3 regions of the Serratia sarumanii genome follow, and region 1 is predicted to be linked to each of the others. Evidence: predicted binding sites of a transcription regulator. Region 1 holds the regulator's gene; each other region holds the start of a gene.

Region 1 (6,385 bases):
AGGCGCAGCAGCGTGGTTTTGCCGATGCCCGATGGCCCCATGATCGCCGTGACCTTACCGCGAGGCACCGTCAGGTTGATGTCTTCAAATATCCGTCGGTCGCCGCGCGAGAAGCTCATGTCGCGCACTTCGACCAAATTATCTGCCTTTTGGAGCATGTTAATGGACCCTTTACGACTCATCTTTTGCTGAATCTACCCGTGATGTTAAAGCAATGGGCGCAATCCGTCTCATCTTTACAAAAACTTACTGCCATTTCGCAACCAATGGTGCCATTGGTTTTACTTTTCCGCGCCACCCGGTCAAAATTGGCGCCATAACGAAAAAAAACGAAACTGTTCAACTATTAGCCGGGAAAAACCGTTGCTGCGGCTCACGCGCGCGCAACGGAGGGCAAGCAATACCGCCGCATTGACGGCTTTAACCAACGAACCGGGATAATACCCGACAAAGGACCCTGCATGTTTCTCGCGATAGCATTATTAATCGTTGGTTTATTTCTACTGGTGTATGGTGCAGACCGCTTAGTTTATGGTGCTGCCGTGATTTCCCGCTCGCTCGGCGTCCCGCCGTTGATCATCGGCATGACCATCGTCGGCATCGGCACTTCGCTGCCGGAGCTGATCGTGTCCACCACCGCCGCGCTGAACGGGCAGATAGATATGGCCGTTGGCAACGTATTAGGTTCCAACATCACCAACATCTTATTGATCCTGGGCGTGGCGGCGCTGATTCACCCGCTGGCCGCGCGTTCCGAGATACTGCGGCGCGAACTGCCGTTGATGTTAGCGGTCACAGTATTGTGCGGTTTCGTGTTGATGGACGGCACCCTGAGCAGGCTGGACGGCGTGCTGCTGCTGGCCGCCGCCGCCGGCTTCATCCTGCTGATGCTGAAAATCGCCCGGCTGGCGCAGCGCGAGGGCAGCGACAGCCTGACCATGGAGCAGATCGCCGAGCTGCCGCAGGACAGCAGCAACACCGTGGCGGTGCTGTGGCTGGTGCTGGCGTTTATCATTCTGCCGCTCTCTTCCAGAATGGTGGTCGATAACGCGACGGTGATTGCGCACTATTTCGGCCTGAGCGAACTGGTGGTCGGCTTGACCATTATTGCCATCGGCACCAGCCTGCCCGAATTGGCTACCTCCATCGCCGGGGCGCTGAAGGGCGAGGATGATATGGCGATTGGAAATATCATCGGCTCCAATATTTTCAACACGGTGATCGTGCTGGGCGTCCCCGCCCTGCTGTCGCCGGGCAGCGTAGACGCCGCCGCCTTCCAGCGCGATTACTGGGTGATGCTGGCGGCCAGCGTGCTGCTGAGCGTACTGTGCATCGGCCGCAAGCATCGCATCGGTCACCTGGCGGGCGCTCTGTTATTATGTGGCTTTATTGCGTATCTTGCGGTGCTGTTCTTTAACCCTTTCAGTACTTTCGGCTAAACCGACGGGAATGAGTATGTCGAACATTGAGTTGCAACCGGGCTTCGATTTTCAGCAGGCCGGCAAAGAAGTGCTTCAGATAGAGCGTGAAGGGCTGGCTCAGCTCGACAGCTACATCAACGCAGACTTCACCCGCGCCTGCGAAACGATCGCCGCCTGCGGCGGCAAAGTGGTGGTGATGGGCATGGGCAAATCCGGCCATATCGGCTGCAAGATCGCCGCGACCTTCGCCAGCACCGGCACCCCCTCATTCTTCGTTCACCCGGCGGAGGCCAGCCATGGCGATTTGGGCATGGTCACCCCACAGGACATCGTGCTCGCCATCTCCAACTCCGGCGAGTCCAGCGAGATCCTGGCGCTGATCCCGGTATTGAAACGCCAGCAGATCACCCTCATCTGTATGACCAACAATCCGGAAAGCTCGATGGGCAAGGCGGCGGATATCCACCTGTGCATCAAGGTGCCGCAGGAAGCCTGCCCGCTGGGGCTGGCGCCGACCACCAGCACCACCGCCACGCTGGTGATGGGCGATGCGCTGGCCGTCGCGCTGCTGAAAGCGCGCGGTTTCACGCAGGAAGATTTCGCGCTGTCGCATCCGGGCGGCGCACTCGGCCGCAAACTGCTGCTGCGGGTTAGCGATATCATGCACAGCGGCGACGAAATGCCCCACGTCAGCGCCGACGCCTCGTTGCGCGACGCGCTGCTGGAAATTACCCGCAAAAATCTGGGCCTGACGGTTGTCTGCGACGATTTGATGAAAATCGCCGGCATCTTCACCGACGGCGACCTGCGCCGGGTATTCGACATGGGCATCAACCTGCACGAGGCGAAGATCGCCGATGTCATGACGCCGGGCGGCGTACGGGTGCGCCCCAACATCCTGGCGGTCGATGCATTGAACCTGATGCAACAACGCCACATCACCGCGCTGCTGGTTGCCGATGGCGACCAGTTGCTGGGTGTGGTACATATGCATGACATGCTGCGCGCCGGCGTCGTTTAATTAAGGAATAGAACGGAATGGGTATGGTAGAAACCTGCTACGGGCCGGTAGAACAAGAGGTTATGGCGCGTGCCGGGAACATCCGCCTGTTGATTTGCGACGTTGACGGCGTGCTGTCGGACGGCCTGATCTTCATGGGCAACAACGGTGAAGAATTGAAAGCGTTCAACGTGCGCGACGGCTACGGCATCCGCTGCTTGAAAACCTCGGACATCGAGGTGGCGATCATCACCGGTCGCTCCGCCAAGCTGCTGGAAGACCGCGCGCAGACGCTCGGTATCACCCATCTGTATCAGGGGCAATCCGATAAGCTTTTGGCCTTCCGCGAACTGTTGGATAAACTGTCGTTAACGGCGGATCAGGTCGCCTATATCGGCGATGACCTGATCGACTGGCCGGTAATGGCGCAGGTCGGCCTGGCGGTCGCGGTGGCGGACGCCCACCCGCTGCTGACGCCGCGCGCCCACTACGTCACCCGCATTGCCGGCGGCCGCGGCGCGGTGCGCGAACTGTGCGACATCATTCTTTTGGCTCAAAATAAGCTGGAGGACGCCAAAGGGCTGTCGATATGAGTAAAACCAAACTGTGGATCACCATCCTGTTGACGGTGATCGTTCTGGCGCTGATCGGCTGGAACATGACGGATTTTAGCGACGACACGGCCCCTGGCCCGGTCAACGATAAGGATCCGACCTACCAGAGCCAGCACACGGTCACCGTGGTGTACAACCCGGCCGGCAAGCTGAATTACAAACTGGTGGCGGAAGACGCGAAGTATTACACCGCCGGCGAGCTGAGCTGGTTCACCCAGCCGGTGATGACGCTGTTCGATGAGAATGCGGTGGCCACCTGGTCAGTTCGCGCCGATCGCGCCAAACTGACTAAAGACCGGATGCTGTATCTGTATGGTCACGTCGAGGTAAACAGCCTGACCACCACCTCGCAGCTGGAAAAAATTAAGACGGACAACGCTCAGGTAAACCTGGTCACCCAGGACGTCACCTCCGATGACGAAGTCACGATTTACGGGACCAATTTTACCTCTAACGGCATGAAAATGCGTGGGAACCTGCGGACCAAAACCGCTGAGCTGATTGATAAGGTTAAGACCAACTATGAAATTCAGAACCAAAAACCAACTCCGTAACCTGTTGCTCGGCAGCTTAGTTTTGGCCGCCAGCGCCCCCGCTCTGGCGCTGAAATCCGACTCCAGCCAGCCGGTCAGCATCGACTCGCTCAAGCAGTCGTTGGACATGCAGAGCAACGTCAGCACCTTCACCGACAACGTGGTGATCAAGCAAGGCACCATCGATATTCGCGCCGACAAGGTGGTGGTCACCCGCCCGGGCGGAGATCAGAATAAGACCTATATTGAAGCGTTCGGCAACCCGGTAACCTTCTACCAGATGCAGGACAGCGGCAAGCCGGTCAAAGGCCACGCGCAGAAAGTGCGTTACGACGTGGCGACCCAGCTGGTGACCCTGACGGGCAACGCCTATCTGGAGCAGCTCGACAGCAACGTGAAAGGCGATCGCATCACCTATCTGGTGCAACAGCAGCAAATGCAGGCGTTTAGCGACAAAGGCAAACGCGTGACAACGGTTCTGGTACCGTCGCAGTTGCAAGACAAAAACGAGCAGAAAAAGAGTAACTAATCACTTATGGCAACACTCATCGCAGAAAACCTGGCGAAAGCCTACAAGGGCCGTAAAGTTGTCGAAGACGTCAGCCTGAAAGTGAAATCCGGCGAGATCGTCGGCCTGCTCGGGCCGAACGGCGCCGGTAAAACCACCACCTTCTACATGGTGGTCGGCATCGTGCCACGCGACGCCGGGCGCATCGTGATCGACGAAGAAGACATCAGTCTGCTGCCGCTGCACGCCCGCGCGCGCCGCGGCATCGGTTACCTGCCGCAGGAAGCCTCGATCTTCCGCCGCCTGAGCGTGTACGACAACCTGATGGCGGTGCTGGAGATTCGCCCCGACCTCACCAGCGAACAGCGCGAAGACCGCGCCAAGGAGCTGATGGAAGAGTTCCATATCTCCCATCTGCGCGACAGCCTCGGCCAGGCGCTGTCCGGCGGTGAGCGTCGCCGTGTCGAAATCGCCCGCGCGCTGGCGGCCAACCCGAAATTCATACTGCTGGACGAACCCTTCGCCGGGGTGGATCCGATCTCCGTTATCGATATCAAGAAAATCATCGAGCACCTGCGTGACAGCGGCCTGGGCGTGCTGATCACCGACCACAACGTGCGCGAGACGCTGGACGTGTGTGAACGCGCCTACATCGTCAGCCAGGGCAAACTGATTGCTCACGGCACGCCGGATGCTATTCTGGCCGACGAGCAGGTTAAACGCGTTTATCTGGGCGAAGAGTTCCGCCTCTAAGCGCCGGCGCGCCCTGCGGGGCGACACCGTTAACGGAAGTAGACAGAAAACTATGAAGCAAGGTTTGCAACTCAGGCTCAGCCAACAGCTGGCCATGACTCCTCAGCTCCAGCAGGCGATCCGCCTGCTGCAGTTGTCCACGCTTGAGCTTCAGCAAGAAATCCAGCTGGCGCTGGAGAGCAATCCGCTGCTTGAACAGACCGATCTGCACGACGAAATCGACGCCAAAGAAACCCAGGAGACCGAGGGGCTCGATACCCGCGAGGCGCTGGAACAGAAAGACATGCCGGAAGAGCTGCCGCTGGACGCCACCTGGGATGAGATCTACACCGCCGGCACGCCGTCCGGCACCGGCACCGACTACAGCGACGACGAACTGCCGGTCTATCAGGGCGAGACCACCCAAACGCTGCAGGATTACCTGATGTGGCAGGTGGATCTGACGCCGTTCTCCGATACCGACGCCGCCATCGCCACCTCCATCGTCGACGCGGTGGACGACACCGGCTATCTCACCGTGCCGCTGGAAGACATTCTGGAAAGCCTGGGCGACGAGAACGTGACCCTCGAGGAAGTCGAGGCGGTATTGAAGCGCGTGCAGCGTTTCGATCCGATCGGCGTCGCCGCGCGCGATCTGCGCGATTGCCTGCTGGTGCAGCTCTCCCAATACGCCAAAGACACCCCTTACCTGGCCGAAGCGCGGCTGATCATCAGCGACCATCTGGATCTGTTGGCCAACCACGACTTTCGCAGCCTGATGCGATCAACCCGGCTAAAAGAAGATACACTGAAAGAAGCGATGCTGCTGATTCAGTCGCTCGATCCGCGCCCGGGGCAGTCGATCAATACCGGCGAGTCGGAATACGTGATCCCGGACGTGCTGGTGCGCAAGACGCAGAACAAATGGACGGTCGAGCTCAACGGCGACAGCGTGCCGCGTTTGAAGATCAATCAGCAGTACGCCGCGCTGGGCAACAGCGCCCGCAGCGAAGCCGACGGCCAGTTTATCCGCAGCAACCTGCAGGAAGCCAAGTGGCTGATTAAAAGCCTGGAGAGCCGCAACGAGACGCTGCTGAAGGTCACCCGCTGCATCGTCAGCCAACAGCAGGCGTTCTTCGAGCAAGGCGAAGAGTTTATGAAACCCATGGTGCTGGCGGATATCGCCCAGGCCGTGGAGATGCATGAATCGACGATCTCGCGCGTCACCACGCAGAAGTTTCTGCACAGCCCACGCGGCATTTTTGAATTGAAGTATTTCTTCTCCAGCCACGTGAATACCGACAGCGGCGGCGAAGCCTCCTCGACGGCGATCCGCGCGTTGGTGAAGAAATTGATTGCGGCGGAAAACCCCGCCAAGCCACTCAGCGACAGCAAGCTGGCCACCCTGCTCGCCGATCAGGGGATCATCGTGGCGCGGCGCACCGTCGCCAAGTACCGAGAGTCTTTGTCCATCCCGCCGTCGAACCAGCGTAAACAGTTGGTTTGACCTCTATTGAGAAGGAAGACACTATGCAGCTCAACATTACCGGACACCACATCGAAATCACCGATCCGTT
Region 2 (6,385 bases), 1.7 Mb from region 1:
CGCTGCTGTCGCTGATCCAGCGCCAGTTCGACGTCGATCAAGGGCAGATCCGCTATCACGGCCTGCCGCTGCCGCAGGTCAAACTCGACGACTGGCGTTCGCGGCTGTCAGTGGTGAGCCAAACGCCGTTCCTGTTCTCCGATACCGTGGCGAACAACATCGCGCTGGGCCATCCGGGGGCGACGCAGGCGCAGATCGAACAAGCGGCGCGGTTGGCCAGCGTCCATGAGGACATTCTGCGGCTGCCGCAGGGCTATGACACCGAAGTGGGCGAACGCGGCGTGATGCTGTCGGGCGGGCAGAAACAGCGAATCTCCATTGCGCGCGCGCTGCTGCTGGATGCGGAGATCCTGATCCTCGACGACGCGCTGTCGGCGGTGGACGGCCGCACCGAACACCAGATCCTGCACAACCTGCGCAGCTGGGGGCAAGATCGCACGGTGATCATCAGCGCGCACCGGCTGTCGGCGTTGACCGAAGCCGGCGAGATCCTGGTGATGCAGCACGGTGGCGTGGCGCAGCGCGGCGATCATGCGGCGCTGGCGGCGCAGCCGGGCTGGTATCGCGATATGTACCGTTATCAGCAGCTGGAAGCGGCGCTGGACGAAGCGCCGGAAAACGGCGAGGAGGCGTTGGCCGATGAATAAAGTGCAAAAGCTGTGGCCGACGCTGAAGCGGCTGCTGGCCTACGGTTCGCCGTACCGCAAACCGCTGGGACTGGCGGTGCTGATGCTGTGGATCGCGGCGGCGGCGGAAGTCGCCGGGCCGATCCTGGTGAGCTATTTCATCGATAACTACGTCGCCAAAGGGCAGCTGCCGCTGACGATCGTCGGCGGGCTGGCGGCGGCTTACATTCTGCTGGAGCTGCTGGCGGCGGCGCTGCACTACTTCCAGGCGCTGCTGTTCAACCAGGCTGCGGTGGGGGTGGTCCAGCGGCTGCGTACCGACGTGATGGACGCCGCGCTGCGCCAGCCGCTCAGCGCCTTCGACACCCAGCCGGTCGGGCAATTGATCTCGCGCGTCACCAACGACACCGAGGTGATCAAGGATCTGTACGTGATGGTGGTCTCCACGGTGCTGAAAAGCGCCGCGCTGATCGGCGCCATGCTGGTGGCGATGTTCAGCCTCGACTGGCGCATGGCGCTGGTGGCGGTCTGCATCTTCCCGGCGGTGTTCGTGGTGATGGGCATCTATCAATACTACAGCACGCCGATCGTGCGCCGGGTGCGCAGCTATCTGGCGGACATCAACGACGGTTTCAACGAAGTGATCAACGGCATGGGCGTGATTCAGCAGTTCCGCCAGCAGGTGCGCTTCGGCGAGCGCATGAGCGCCGCCAGCCAGTCGCACTATCTGGCGCGTATGCAGACCCTGCGGCTCGACGGTTTTCTGCTGCGGCCGCTGCTCAGCCTGTTTTCGGCGCTGGTGCTGTGCGGCCTGCTGATGCTGTTCGGCTTCAGCGGCGAAGGCGTGATTGGCGTCGGCGTGCTCTACGCCTTCATCAATTACCTGGGGCGCCTGAACGAACCGCTGATCGAGCTGACTTCGCAGCAGTCGATCCTGCAGCAGGCGGTGGTGGCCGGCGAACGCATCTTCGAGCTGATGGATCGCAGCCAGCAGAGTTACGGCGCCGACGATCGTCCGTTGGCCGGTGGCCGCATCGACATCACCGATCTGAGCTTCGCCTACCGCGCGGACAAAAAGGTGCTGCAGCACATTTCGCTGGCGGTGCCGTCGCGCGGCTTCGTGGCGCTGGTCGGGCATACCGGCAGCGGCAAGAGCACCTTGGCCAACCTGCTGATGGGCTATTACCCGGTCAGCGAAGGGGAAGTGCGCCTCGATGGCCGCCCGATCTCCAGCCTGTCGCACCGCACGCTGCGCCAGGGCGTGGCGATGGTGCAGCAGGATCCGGTGGTGATCGCCGATTCGGTGCTGGCTAACGTCACGCTGGGGCGTAACATCGAGGAAGACGCCGTGTGGCGGGCGCTGGAAACGGTGCAGCTGGCGGATCTGGTGCGCGGCTTCCCGCAGGGCATTCACACCCGGCTGGGGGAGCAGGGCAATAACCTGTCGGTCGGGCAGAAACAGCTGCTGGCGATGGCGCGGGTGTTGGTGCAGGCGCCGCAGATCCTGATCCTCGACGAGGCGACCGCCAATATCGACTCGGGCACCGAACAGGCGATCCAGCGCGCGCTGCGTGCGATCCGCGAGCACACCACGCTGGTGGTGATCGCCCACCGGCTGTCGACCATCGTCGATGCCGATTCCATCCTGGTGCTGCATCGCGGCCAGGCAGTGGAGCAGGGCAATCATCAGCAGCTGCTGGCGCAGCAGGGGCGCTACTACCAGATGTACCAGCTGCAGCTGGCGGGCGAGCAGCTGGCGGAAGCGGTGCGCGAAGAGAGCCAACCCGCCTGAGCATGGGCCGCGATCGCGGCCCTTGTTTCTTTCCCTCGCACCACAAGCAGGCAACCCGCCTGCGTCACGCCCCCTTTCTGCACTTTTTCGACGCGATGCGCACCAAATCAGTGCGCATTATTTAACCCATTCAAGGTATCGGTGCTGCGCTACGTCGCGGGGGCGCCCGCGCGCCCGCTAATTCGCTGAATCGCCATGAAAAATTAAATTTGGCACAGCCCTTGCTACACAAGAGGCGTACCAGGGGGGAGTTTGGGCTTAATTCGTGGAGGGGCAATATGAAGCTGGTGACCGTGGTAATCAAACCGTTCAAGCTGGAGGACGTGCGCGAGGCCCTGTCCTCCGTGGGCATTCAGGGGTTGACCGTAACCGAAGTGAAGGGCTTTGGCCGCCAGAAGGGGCACGCCGAGCTGTATCGTGGCGCTGAATATAACGTCAACTTCCTGCCCAAGGTCAAAATCGACATCGCCATCGCCGACGATCAGTTGGATGAAGTGGTTGATGTGATTAGCAAAGCCGCCTATACCGGCAAAATCGGCGACGGCAAAATTTTCGTTGCCGAGTTGCAACGCGTGATCCGCATTCGCACCGGCGAAACCGACGAATCGGCACTGTAACCGCGAACTCAGTTAAGTGATGGGGATGATTGATAATGAAAAGACTGTTATCCATGTTGGGCCTGAGTTCGGTAACCCTGGTTCCTTCTTTGGCCCTGGCCGCTCCGGCGGTCGCTGATAAGGCCGACAACGCCTTTATGATGATCTGCACCGCGTTGGTGCTGTTCATGACGCTGCCCGGCATCGCGCTGTTTTACGGCGGCCTGCTGCGCGGCAAAAACGTGCTGTCGATGCTGACGCAGGTCACCGTCACCTTCGCGCTGGTTTGCGTGCTGTGGGTGCTGTATGGCTACAGCCTGGCGTTCAGCGAGGGCAATGCGGTGTTCGGCGGGTTCGAGACGGCGATGCTGAAAGGCATCGGCATCGACAGCGTCACCGGCAGCATCAGCCAGATGATCCACGTCGCCTTCCAGGCCTCCTTCGCCTGTATCACCGTGGCGCTGGTGGTGGGCGGCTTCGCCGAACGCATTCGCTTCTCGGCGGTGCTGATCTTCGCGATCCTGTGGTTCACGTTGTCTTACCTGCCGATCGCGCACATGGTGTGGGGCGGCGGCTACCTGGCCGCCGACGGCGCATTGGACTTCGCCGGCGGCACCGTGGTGCACATCAACGCCGCCAGCGCCGGGTTGATCGGCGCCTACCTGATCGGCAAGCGCGCCGGCTTCGGTAAAGAGGCCTTCAAACCGCACAACCTGCCGATGGTGTTTACCGGGGCGTCGATCCTGTATATCGGCTGGTTCGGCTTTAACGCCGGCTCCGCCAGCGCGGCCAACGGCATTGCGGCCCTGGCATTCCTCAACACCGTGGTTGCCACCGCGGGCGCCATTCTCTCCTGGACCTTCGCCGAATGGGTGCTGCGTGGCAAGCCTTCGCTGCTGGGCGCCTGCTCCGGCATGATCGCCGGGTTGGTTGCGGTGACGCCGGCGGCGGGCACCGTGGGCGTGGGCGGGGCGTTGATCATCGGCCTGGTGGGCGGCGTCGCCGGTCTGTGGGGCGTCGTAACGCTGAAAAAATGGCTGAAAGTGGACGACACCTGCGACGTATTCGGCGTGCACGGGGTGTGCGGCATCGTCGGCTGCCTGCTGACCGGCGTGTTCACCGCCTCTTCACTGGGCGGCACCGGCTACGCCGAAGGCGTGACGATGGGCCACCAGGTCTGGATCCAGCTGGTGAGCGTGCTGATCACGCTGGTGTGGTCGAGCGTCGCCGCCTTTATCGCCTTCAAGATCGCGGGCGCCATGGTGGGGCTGAGAGTGCCGGAAGAGCAGGAACGCGAAGGGCTGGATGTCAACAGCCACGGCGAGAGCGCCTACAACCAATAAGACTCGAAGCAGGGCAGTGCGCTAAAGACTAAAATAATGATGAAGCCAAAAGGGGCGATGGAAACATCGCCCCTTTCTTTATATTGCGGATCAGGCGTCGCGCTGGCGAATCACCCCTTCCTGCACGGTGGTGGCGACCAGTACGCCGTCGCGGGTGTAGATCTGGCCGCGCACAAAGCCCCGTGCGCCGGAGGCGGAGGAGCTCTCCACCGCGTACAGCAGCCAGTCATCCATGCGGAACGGACGGTGGAACCACATCGAGTGGTCAATGGTGGCCACCTGCATGCCCGGCTCGAGGAAGCCGACGCCGTGCGGCTGCAGCGCCGTCGGCAGGAAGTTAAAGTCCGACGCGTAGCCCAGCAGATATTGGTGGATGCGCTGATCGTCCGGCATGCTGCCGTTGGCGCGGAACCACACGTAGCGATGCGGTTCTTCCACGCTGCCTTTCAGCGGGTTGTGGAATTTCACCGGGCGCATTTCGATCGGCTTCTGGCCGATAAATTTTTCGCGCACTTTTTCCGGCAGCATATGCGCCAGTTTCTGGGCGATCTCTGACTCGGACAGCAGCCCTTCCGGCGGCGGTACGTCCGGCATCAGGTTCTGATGCTCGAAACCCGCTTCCGGGCTCTGGAAGGAAGCAGTCATATAGAAGATAGGTTTGCCGTGCTGGATGGCGCTGACGCGGCGCGCGCTGAAGCTGTTGCCATCGCGCAGGGTTTCCACGTCGTAAACGATAGGCTTGCTGCTGTCGCCCGGGCGAAGGAAGTAACTGTGGAACGAATGCACGCTGCGTTCGTCCGGCACCGTCTGTTTGGCTGCGTACAGCGCCTGGCCGACCACTTGCCCACCGAACACCTGGCGCAGCCCCAGATCTTCACTCTGGCCGCGGAACAGCCCTTCTTCGATTTTCTCCAGATCCAGCAGATCGAGGAGGTTTTGCAATGCCTGGCTCATAAAGTTATTACCTTTCTAATAATCATTTTGCGCAGTGTGCGGAATATCACGGCGCGGCGTCAACATTTTGCGTTAAAGGGCCGATGAGAATGCTCTTAATCGTGGACGCCTTGAGTTGTTTAAGTGATTAATAGGCAGGGTAAAGTGGATTTATCAGTGTTTTGTGCTAGGTTTAATAGGTGAGGTGGTGAAAGCCACCAACATGTTGATAATAAAAAAGGAGACCGATCCATGAAACTCTGGCAAATCGTAGGCGGTGCCGCGGCACTGACGATCACGCTGGCGGGATGCGCGCAAAAGAGTGCTGATGTGCCTACCCAGGCGGCCGGTAACCCGGCGGCTGCGCAAACGCAGATTCAGGGCCCGGCGGTGACAGGTTCGGTTAATATACGTCAGCGCATTGCGCTGCCGCCGGACGCCGTACTGACGGTCACCCTCTCTGATGCCTCGCTGGCAGATGCGCCGTCCAAAGTGATTGCACAGCGCGCGGTTCGTACTGAAGGGCAGCAGGCGCCATTCAGCTTTACGCTGCCGTACAACCCGTCCGACATCCAACCGAATGCGCGTATCATTCTGAGCGCGGCGGTGACGGTCAACGGGCGACTGATGTTTATTACCGACACCATCCAGGAAGTGGTTAACCGCAACGGCACCCGTGCCGATCTGCTGCTGGTTCCGGTTCAGGGTGTGCCGATTCAGGCTGCGCCAACCGCCATGCAGTAAGCTTACCGCGGTACAGCAAGATGAAATCAGCAGCCTTTGCGCTTCGGCCAAAGGCTGTTTTGTTTTACCAGCGCCAGCCGTAGCGATCGAAATCGACCGTGCTGTGCGGGCCGAAAATAATCCCCTCCGCCAGCAATGCCTGCCGTTGCCGTTGAAAATCCTCCCCCTGCTGCGAGATCTGTCCGTGCCGGTTGATCACCCGGTGCCAGGGCAGCGTGCTGCCTTCCGGCAAACGCCGCAGCACGCCCCCGACCTGACGCGCGGCGCGCGGCGAGCCGGCCAGCCGGGCGACTTCGCCGTAGGTGGTGACTTTGCCGAACGGGATGGCGGCCACGATATGGAAAACCCGCT
Region 3 (6,385 bases), 560 kb from region 1:
CCTTCCTGCACCCGAAGCTCCAGATTCTGGTGCGTGGCGGCGATGATGCGCACGTCGACCTTCACCGGCGCATAGCCGCCGACCCGGTAGAACTGGCCGTCCGCCAGTACCCGCAGCAGGCGCGTTTGCACGTCGAGCGGCATATCGCCGATCTCGTCGAGGAACAGCGTGCCGCCGTCGGCCTGTTCAAAACGGCCCTGACGAATTTGGTTCGCGCCGGTGAAGGCGCCTTTCTCGTGGCCGAACAGCTCGGACTCGATCAGATCCTTGGGGATGGCGGCCATGTTCAGGGCGATGAACGGCGACTTGGCGCGCGGGCTGTGGCGGTGCAGCGCATGCGCCACCAGCTCCTTGCCGGTGCCGGATTCACCGTTGATCAACACGCTGATCGACGAACGCGACAGCCGGCCGATGATGCGAAACACGTCCTGCATCGCCGGCGCCTCGCCGATGATGTCCGCCGCCGGATCGCTGGCCGGCTGGCTGCGCACCGGCTGCTGCTGCTCCTGATAATGGCTGATGGCGCGCTCGACCAGCGCCACCGCTTCGTCGATATCGAACGGCTTCGGCAGGTAGTCGAAGGCCCCTTGCTGATAGGCGCTGACGGCGGCGTCCAAATCCGAATGCGCGGTCATGATGATCACCGGCAGCATCGGATGGCGCTGTTTGATCTGTTTGAGCAGCGCCAGGCCGTCTATGCCCGGCATGCGGATATCGGACAGCAGCACGTCGGGGGTTTGCGTGGCCAAGGCTTCCAGCACGTCATTGCCGCCTTCGAAGGTGGCGCAGCTCAGGCCCGCGCCGGTGAGCGCGCGCTCAAGCACCCAGCGGATGGAGCTATCGTCATCGACGATCCAGACTATCCCTCGTTGCATAGCAAACCTCACTGACGAATGGGCAGGTAGACCGAGAATTCGGTATGACCTGGCCAACTGTTGAATTCAATTTTTCCGCAATGCTGATCGATAAGATTGCGGGCGATGGATAATCCCAGGCCGGTACCGCCTTCACGGCCGCTGACCATCGGGTAGAACAGCGTGTCCTGCAGCTGCGCCGGCACGCCGGGGCCGTCGTCTTCGACGTCGATGCGCGCCGCCAGGCGGTAGCGGGTGCCGTGCAGCGTAATCTGAAACGCGGTGCGGGTGCGCAGCGTGATGGTGCCGCCCGCTTCGCCCAGCGCCTGCAGCGCGTTGCGGGTAATGTTCAGCAGCACCTGTTCTATCTGATCCGGGTCGTGGGCCATTTCCGGCAGGCTCGGATCGTAATCGCGCACCAGCGTGACGTTATCCGGCATTTCCAGCGACACCAGCTGGCAGACGCGCTCCGCGACCTGATGGATGCTCTGGGTGATGTGCTGGCCGGGCCGCTGCGGGCCGAGCAGGCGATCCACCAGATTGCGCAGCCGATCGGCCTGCTCGATGATCACCTTGGTGTATTCGGTCAGCGCCGGATCGGGCAGCGCTTTGGCCAGCAGCTGTGCCGCGCCGCGCAGGCCGCCCAGCGGATTTTTAATCTCGTGCGCCAAACCGCGCACCAGATCGCGGGCCGCCACCTGTTGGGCATGCTGCAGCTGTTCCTGGCTCAGGCGGCGCTGATTGTCCATCGGCGCCAGCTCGACCAGAATATAGCCTTCCGGCAGCGCCTGAGCGGTCAGGGAAAGGATATGCGCACGGCCGTCGACCACCAGGGTCACTTCGTTGTCGGTGAAGCCCTGACCGGCGCGCAGGCTTTCACGCATCAAAGAGACGTTCAGCGAAAAATAACCGAGCAAATCGGGCAGCGGCGTGCCGAACAGCTTGCGGGAGCTTTGCGCCAGCAGCTGCTGTGCCGCAGGGTTGGCGTAGTGAACCGCCAGAGAGTCATCCAACAGCAGGATGCTGTTGATGAGTGAATTGAGGATCTGCCCAGCATCGGGCAGCTTGCCAGTTGCCATACAGCAGACTCCTGCACCTTTTTAGTGCATCTATCCTACTCCATCCGGGATCGGCGCGGTATGGAATAGTTTTGCAGAAAATACGGTGGAGAAAAAAACCCATCCGAAGATGGGCTGAAAGTTTCCACGGCAACAAAAAAGCGATAACAAAAATGTGGGCGCCGTCCGCCTGCGCAGACGGCGCGGGTAGGGCTTAGACGCTGTAGTACAGTTCGAACTCAACCGGGTGTGGCGTCATGCGAATGCGGTCCATCTCTTCTTTGCGCAGTTCGATGTAGGCATCGATCGCATCGTCGGTGAACACGCCGCCGCGGGTCAGGAACTCGCGGTCTTCGTTCAGTGCGGCCATCGCCTCGTCCAGCGAGCCGGCCACTTTTGGGATCTCGGCTTCTTCTTCCGGCGGCAGGTCGTACAGGTTTTTGTCCATGGCGTCGCCAGGGTGGATCTTGTTGATGATGCCGTCCAGGCCGGCCATCAGCAGCGCGGCGAAGCACAGGTATGGGTTAGCCGCCGGATCCGGGAAGCGGGCTTCGATGCGGCGCGCTTTCGGGCTGGCGACCACCGGGATGCGGATGGACGCGGAGCGGTTACGGGCGGAGTAAGCCAGCATCACCGGCGCTTCGTAACCCGGCACCAAACGTTTGTACGAGTTGGTGGTCGGGTTGGCCAGGGCGTTGATCGCCTTGGCGTGCTTGATGATGCCGCCGATGTAGAACAGCGCGGTTTCAGACAGGCCGCCGTATTTGTCGCCGGCGAACAGGTTGGTGCCGTTCTTGGACAGCGACATGTGGCAGTGCATGCCGGAACCGTTGTCGCCGAACATAGGCTTCGGCATGAAGGTCGCGGTTTTGCCGAAAGCGTGCGCCACGTTGTGCACCACGTATTTGTAGATCTGAATTTCGTCGGCTTTCTTGGTCATGGTGTTGAAGCGGGTTGCCACTTCGTTCTGACCGGCGGTCGCCACTTCGTGGTGGTGCGCTTCAACCACCAGGCCCATCTCTTCCATGGTCAAGCACATGGTGGAACGCAGATCCTGCGAAGAGTCGACCGGTGGAACCGGGAAGTAACCGCCTTTCACCGCCGGACGGTGGCCTTTGTTGCCGCCGTCGTATTTTGTACCGGAGTTCCAGGCGCCTTCGATGTCGTCGATGGCCACGTGGGAACCGCGGATGCTGCTGCCGAAGCGGATGTCGTCGAACAGGAAGAACTCAGGCTCTGGCCCGAACAGCACGGTATCCGCGATGCCGGAGGAGCGCAGGAAGTCTTCGGCGCGTTTGGAGATGGAGCGCGGGTCGCGATCGTAGCCTTGCATGGTGCCCGGCTCGAGAATGTCGCAGCGAATGATCAGGGTAGGTTCTTCGAAGAACGGATCCAGAACCGCCGTGCTGGCGTCCGGCATCAGCACCATGTCAGATTCGTTGATGCCCTTCCAACCACCGATAGAGGAGCCGTCAAACATTTTGCCTTCTTCGAAGAAGTCGGCGTTTACCTGGTGAGCCGGGATAGTCACGTGCTGTTCCTTACCCTTGGTGTCAGTGAAACGCAGGTCTACGAATTTCACTTCATGCTCATTCAGCATCGTCAAAACGTGTTCAGCGGACATACTTAACTCTCCCGGTTTATCATTGTCGTCGTCGTGGAACGAATCTGTGGAACTGGCTTTTTTTCGCCTTGAAAAGACTAAAGCGAAAAGCGTGCCAACTTTTCAAAAAGGCGTTCATCGCCTTTCTGCGCGGGTTTTACCCAGCCACAGTATGCACCATCAACGATAAATTGCACTGTTATGGTGCAATAAGGGTGGGCGCAGGCACCGAAATGGTGCAAAAGTGCAGCGATTGCGGCTTTTTGCACCGTGAAAGGGATCACAAACTGACCGGTACGCGGTTGTTTATAAGAGATGGTTGTGATCTTGTTTAGTCCCTCGCTTAATACGTGTACAATAGCGCGCTATTTCTAATGCCCGAGGCAAAGCTGTGATCGAAAATTTGCGTAACATCGCCATTATTGCCCACGTTGACCATGGTAAAACCACCCTGGTTGATAAGCTGCTGCAACAATCCGGTACTTTCGGAGAGCGTGCGGAAGCCACCGAACGCGTAATGGACTCCAACGATTTGGAGAAAGAGCGTGGGATTACCATCCTCGCAAAAAACACCGCCATTAATTGGAACGGTTACCGTATCAACATCGTGGATACCCCGGGACACGCCGACTTCGGCGGCGAGGTAGAGCGCGTGATGTCGATGGTTGACTCGGTGCTGCTGGTTGTGGATGCAATGGATGGCCCTATGCCGCAAACCCGCTTCGTGACCAAGAAGGCCTTCGCCAACGGTCTGAAGCCGATCGTGGTCATCAACAAGGTTGACCGTCCTGGCGCGCGCCCTGACTGGGTTGTGGATCAGGTGTTCGACCTGTTCGTGAACCTCGACGCGACCGACGAGCAGCTCGACTTCCCGATCATCTACGCTTCTGCGCTGAACGGCATCGCCGGCGTCGACCACACCGACATGGCGGAAGACATGACCCCGCTGTATCAGGCGATCGTCGACCACGTGTCTGCGCCGCAGGTTGAGCTGGAAGCGCCATTCCAGATGCAGATCTCCCAGTTGGACTACAACAACTACCTGGGTGTTATCGGCATCGGCCGCATCAAGCGCGGTAAAGTGAAGCCGAACCAGCAGGTCACCATCATCGACAGCGAAGGTAAAACTCGCAACGGTAAAGTGGGCAAAGTGCTGGGCCACCTGGGTCTGGAGCGTATCGACAGCACCCTGGCGGAAGCGGGCGACATCATCGCCATCACCGGCCTGGGCGAGCTGAACATCTCCGACACCATCTGCGACACCAACGCCGTAGAAGCGCTGCCGGCGCTGTCCGTCGACGAACCGACCGTCACCATGTTCTTCAACGTCAACACCTCGCCGTTCTGCGGTAAAGAAGGCAAGTACGTGACGTCGCGTCAGATCCTTGACCGTCTGAACAAAGAGCTGGTGCACAACGTAGCGCTGCGCGTTGAAGAAACCGACGATGCGGACGCCTTCCGCGTTTCCGGCCGTGGCGAGCTGCACCTGTCGGTGCTGATCGAAAACATGCGTCGCGAAGGTTTCGAGCTGGCGGTTTCCCGTCCGAAAGTTATCTTCCGCGAAATCGATGGCCGCAAGCAGGAGCCATTCGAGAACGTGACGCTGGATATCGAAGAGCAGCATCAGGGTTCCGTGATGCAGGCGATGGGCGAGCGTAAAGCCGACCTGAAAAACATGGATCCGGACGGTAAGGGCCGCGTGCGTCTCGACTACGTGATCCCAAGCCGCGGTCTGATCGGCTTCCGTAACGAATTCATGACCATGACTTCGGGCACCGGTCTGCTGTACTCCACCTTCAGCCACTACGACGACGTGCGTCCGGGCGAAGTGGGCCAGCGTCAGAACGGCGTGCTGATCTCCAACGGCCAGGGCAAAGCGGTCGCGTTCGCGCTGTTCGGCCTGCAGGATCGCGGCAAGCTGTTCCTGGGCCACGGTGCGGAAGTGTATGAAGGCCAGATCATCGGTATTCACTCGCGTTCCAACGACCTGACCGTAAACTGCCTGACCGGTAAGAAGCTGACCAACATGCGTGCTTCCGGTACTGACGAAGCGACTACCCTGGTTCCGGCCATCAAAATGACCCTGGAGCAAGCTCTGGAGTTCATCGATGACGACGAACTGGTAGAAGTGACGCCAACCTCGATCCGTATCCGTAAGCGTCACCTGACGGAAAACGATCGTAAGCGCGCCAGCCGCGGTCCTAAAGACGCTTAATCGCTGATTGAGTGTCTCATGCTTAGGGCGCGGTTCTCGCGCCCTGAGTTTTTTCCTCTGTTGTTCCCCGTTTGTGCGGCGCGCTATGCGCTTTTCCGTTCGTTCCCTGTTCAGCTGTTCCTTTTCCCGCTACAGTGAAATCTCACCGGCCCATCAGGAGAGGACTATGCTGTATATCTTTGATTTAGGTAATGTGATCGTCGATATCGATTTCAAGCGTGTGCTGGGCGTGTGGAGCAATTTGAGCGGCACGCCGTTGGCGGTGCTGTCCGATCGTTTCACTATGGGTGAGGTGTTCCAGCAGCATGAGCGCGGTGAAATCAGCGACGAAGACTTCGCCGGCAAGCTGTGCGATGAAATGGGCATCGCGCTCAGCTTCGAGCAATTCGCCACCGGCTGGCAGGCGGTATTCGTCGCGCTGCGCCCGGAAGTGATCGACATCATGCAGCGCCTGCGCAACGAGGGCCACCGGGTGGTGGTGCTGTCGAACACCAACCGTCTGCACTGCAACTACTGGCCGCAGCACTATCCTGAAGTGGCCGCCGCCGCCGATCATCTCTATCTGTCGCAAGATCTCGGCATGCGCAAGCCGGAGGCCGAGATCTACCAGCATGTGCTGGCCGCGGAAAACACCGCCGCCGCCGACGCGGTGTTC

What was found. Region 1 encodes sigma-54, which starts transcription at its own class of promoters, with help from an activator protein. Its sites were predicted from a motif close to GTTGGCACANNTTTCGCTNT; they were not measured.
Region 2: a site for sigma-54 is predicted at 2,627-2,646, ahead of glnK (P-II family nitrogen regulator). Genes of this name have one in related genera too.
Region 3: a site for sigma-54 is predicted at 3,616-3,635, ahead of glnA (glutamate--ammonia ligase). Genes of this name have one in related genera too.

The regions. Positions count from the first base shown of each region.
Region 1 is NZ_CP124750.1:4,450,558-4,456,942, forward strand. Features, by position in the region: gene mlaF (phospholipid ABC transporter ATP-binding protein MlaF) at 1-158, opposite strand, end outside; gene SSARUM_RS21135 (calcium/sodium antiporter) at 462-1,439, shown strand; gene kdsD (arabinose-5-phosphate isomerase KdsD) at 1,456-2,442, shown strand; gene kdsC (3-deoxy-manno-octulosonate-8-phosphatase KdsC) at 2,460-3,014, shown strand; gene lptC (LPS export ABC transporter periplasmic protein LptC) at 3,011-3,589, shown strand; gene lptA (lipopolysaccharide ABC transporter substrate-binding protein LptA) at 3,558-4,097, shown strand; gene lptB (LPS export ABC transporter ATP-binding protein) at 4,104-4,829, shown strand; gene rpoN (RNA polymerase factor sigma-54) at 4,882-6,315, shown strand; gene hpf (ribosome hibernation promoting factor) at 6,339-6,385, shown strand, end outside.
Region 2 is NZ_CP124750.1:1,063,341-1,069,725, forward strand. Features, by position in the region: gene smdA (multidrug efflux ABC transporter permease/ATP-binding subunit SmdA) at 1-647, shown strand, start outside; gene smdB (multidrug efflux ABC transporter permease/ATP-binding subunit SmdB) at 640-2,418, shown strand; gene glnK (P-II family nitrogen regulator) at 2,697-3,035, shown strand; gene amtB (ammonium transporter AmtB) at 3,071-4,357, shown strand; gene tesB (acyl-CoA thioesterase II) at 4,448-5,311, opposite strand; gene SSARUM_RS04985 (YbaY family lipoprotein) at 5,543-6,034, shown strand; gene SSARUM_RS04990 (MGMT family protein) at 6,099-6,385, opposite strand, start outside.
Region 3 is NZ_CP124750.1:5,014,024-5,020,408, reverse strand. Features, by position in the region: gene glnG (nitrogen regulation protein NR(I)) at 1-875, opposite strand, end outside; gene glnL (nitrogen regulation protein NR(II)) at 884-1,933, opposite strand; gene glnA (glutamate--ammonia ligase) at 2,127-3,536, opposite strand; gene typA (ribosome-dependent GTPase TypA) at 3,907-5,730, shown strand; gene yihX (glucose-1-phosphatase) at 5,897-6,385, shown strand, end outside.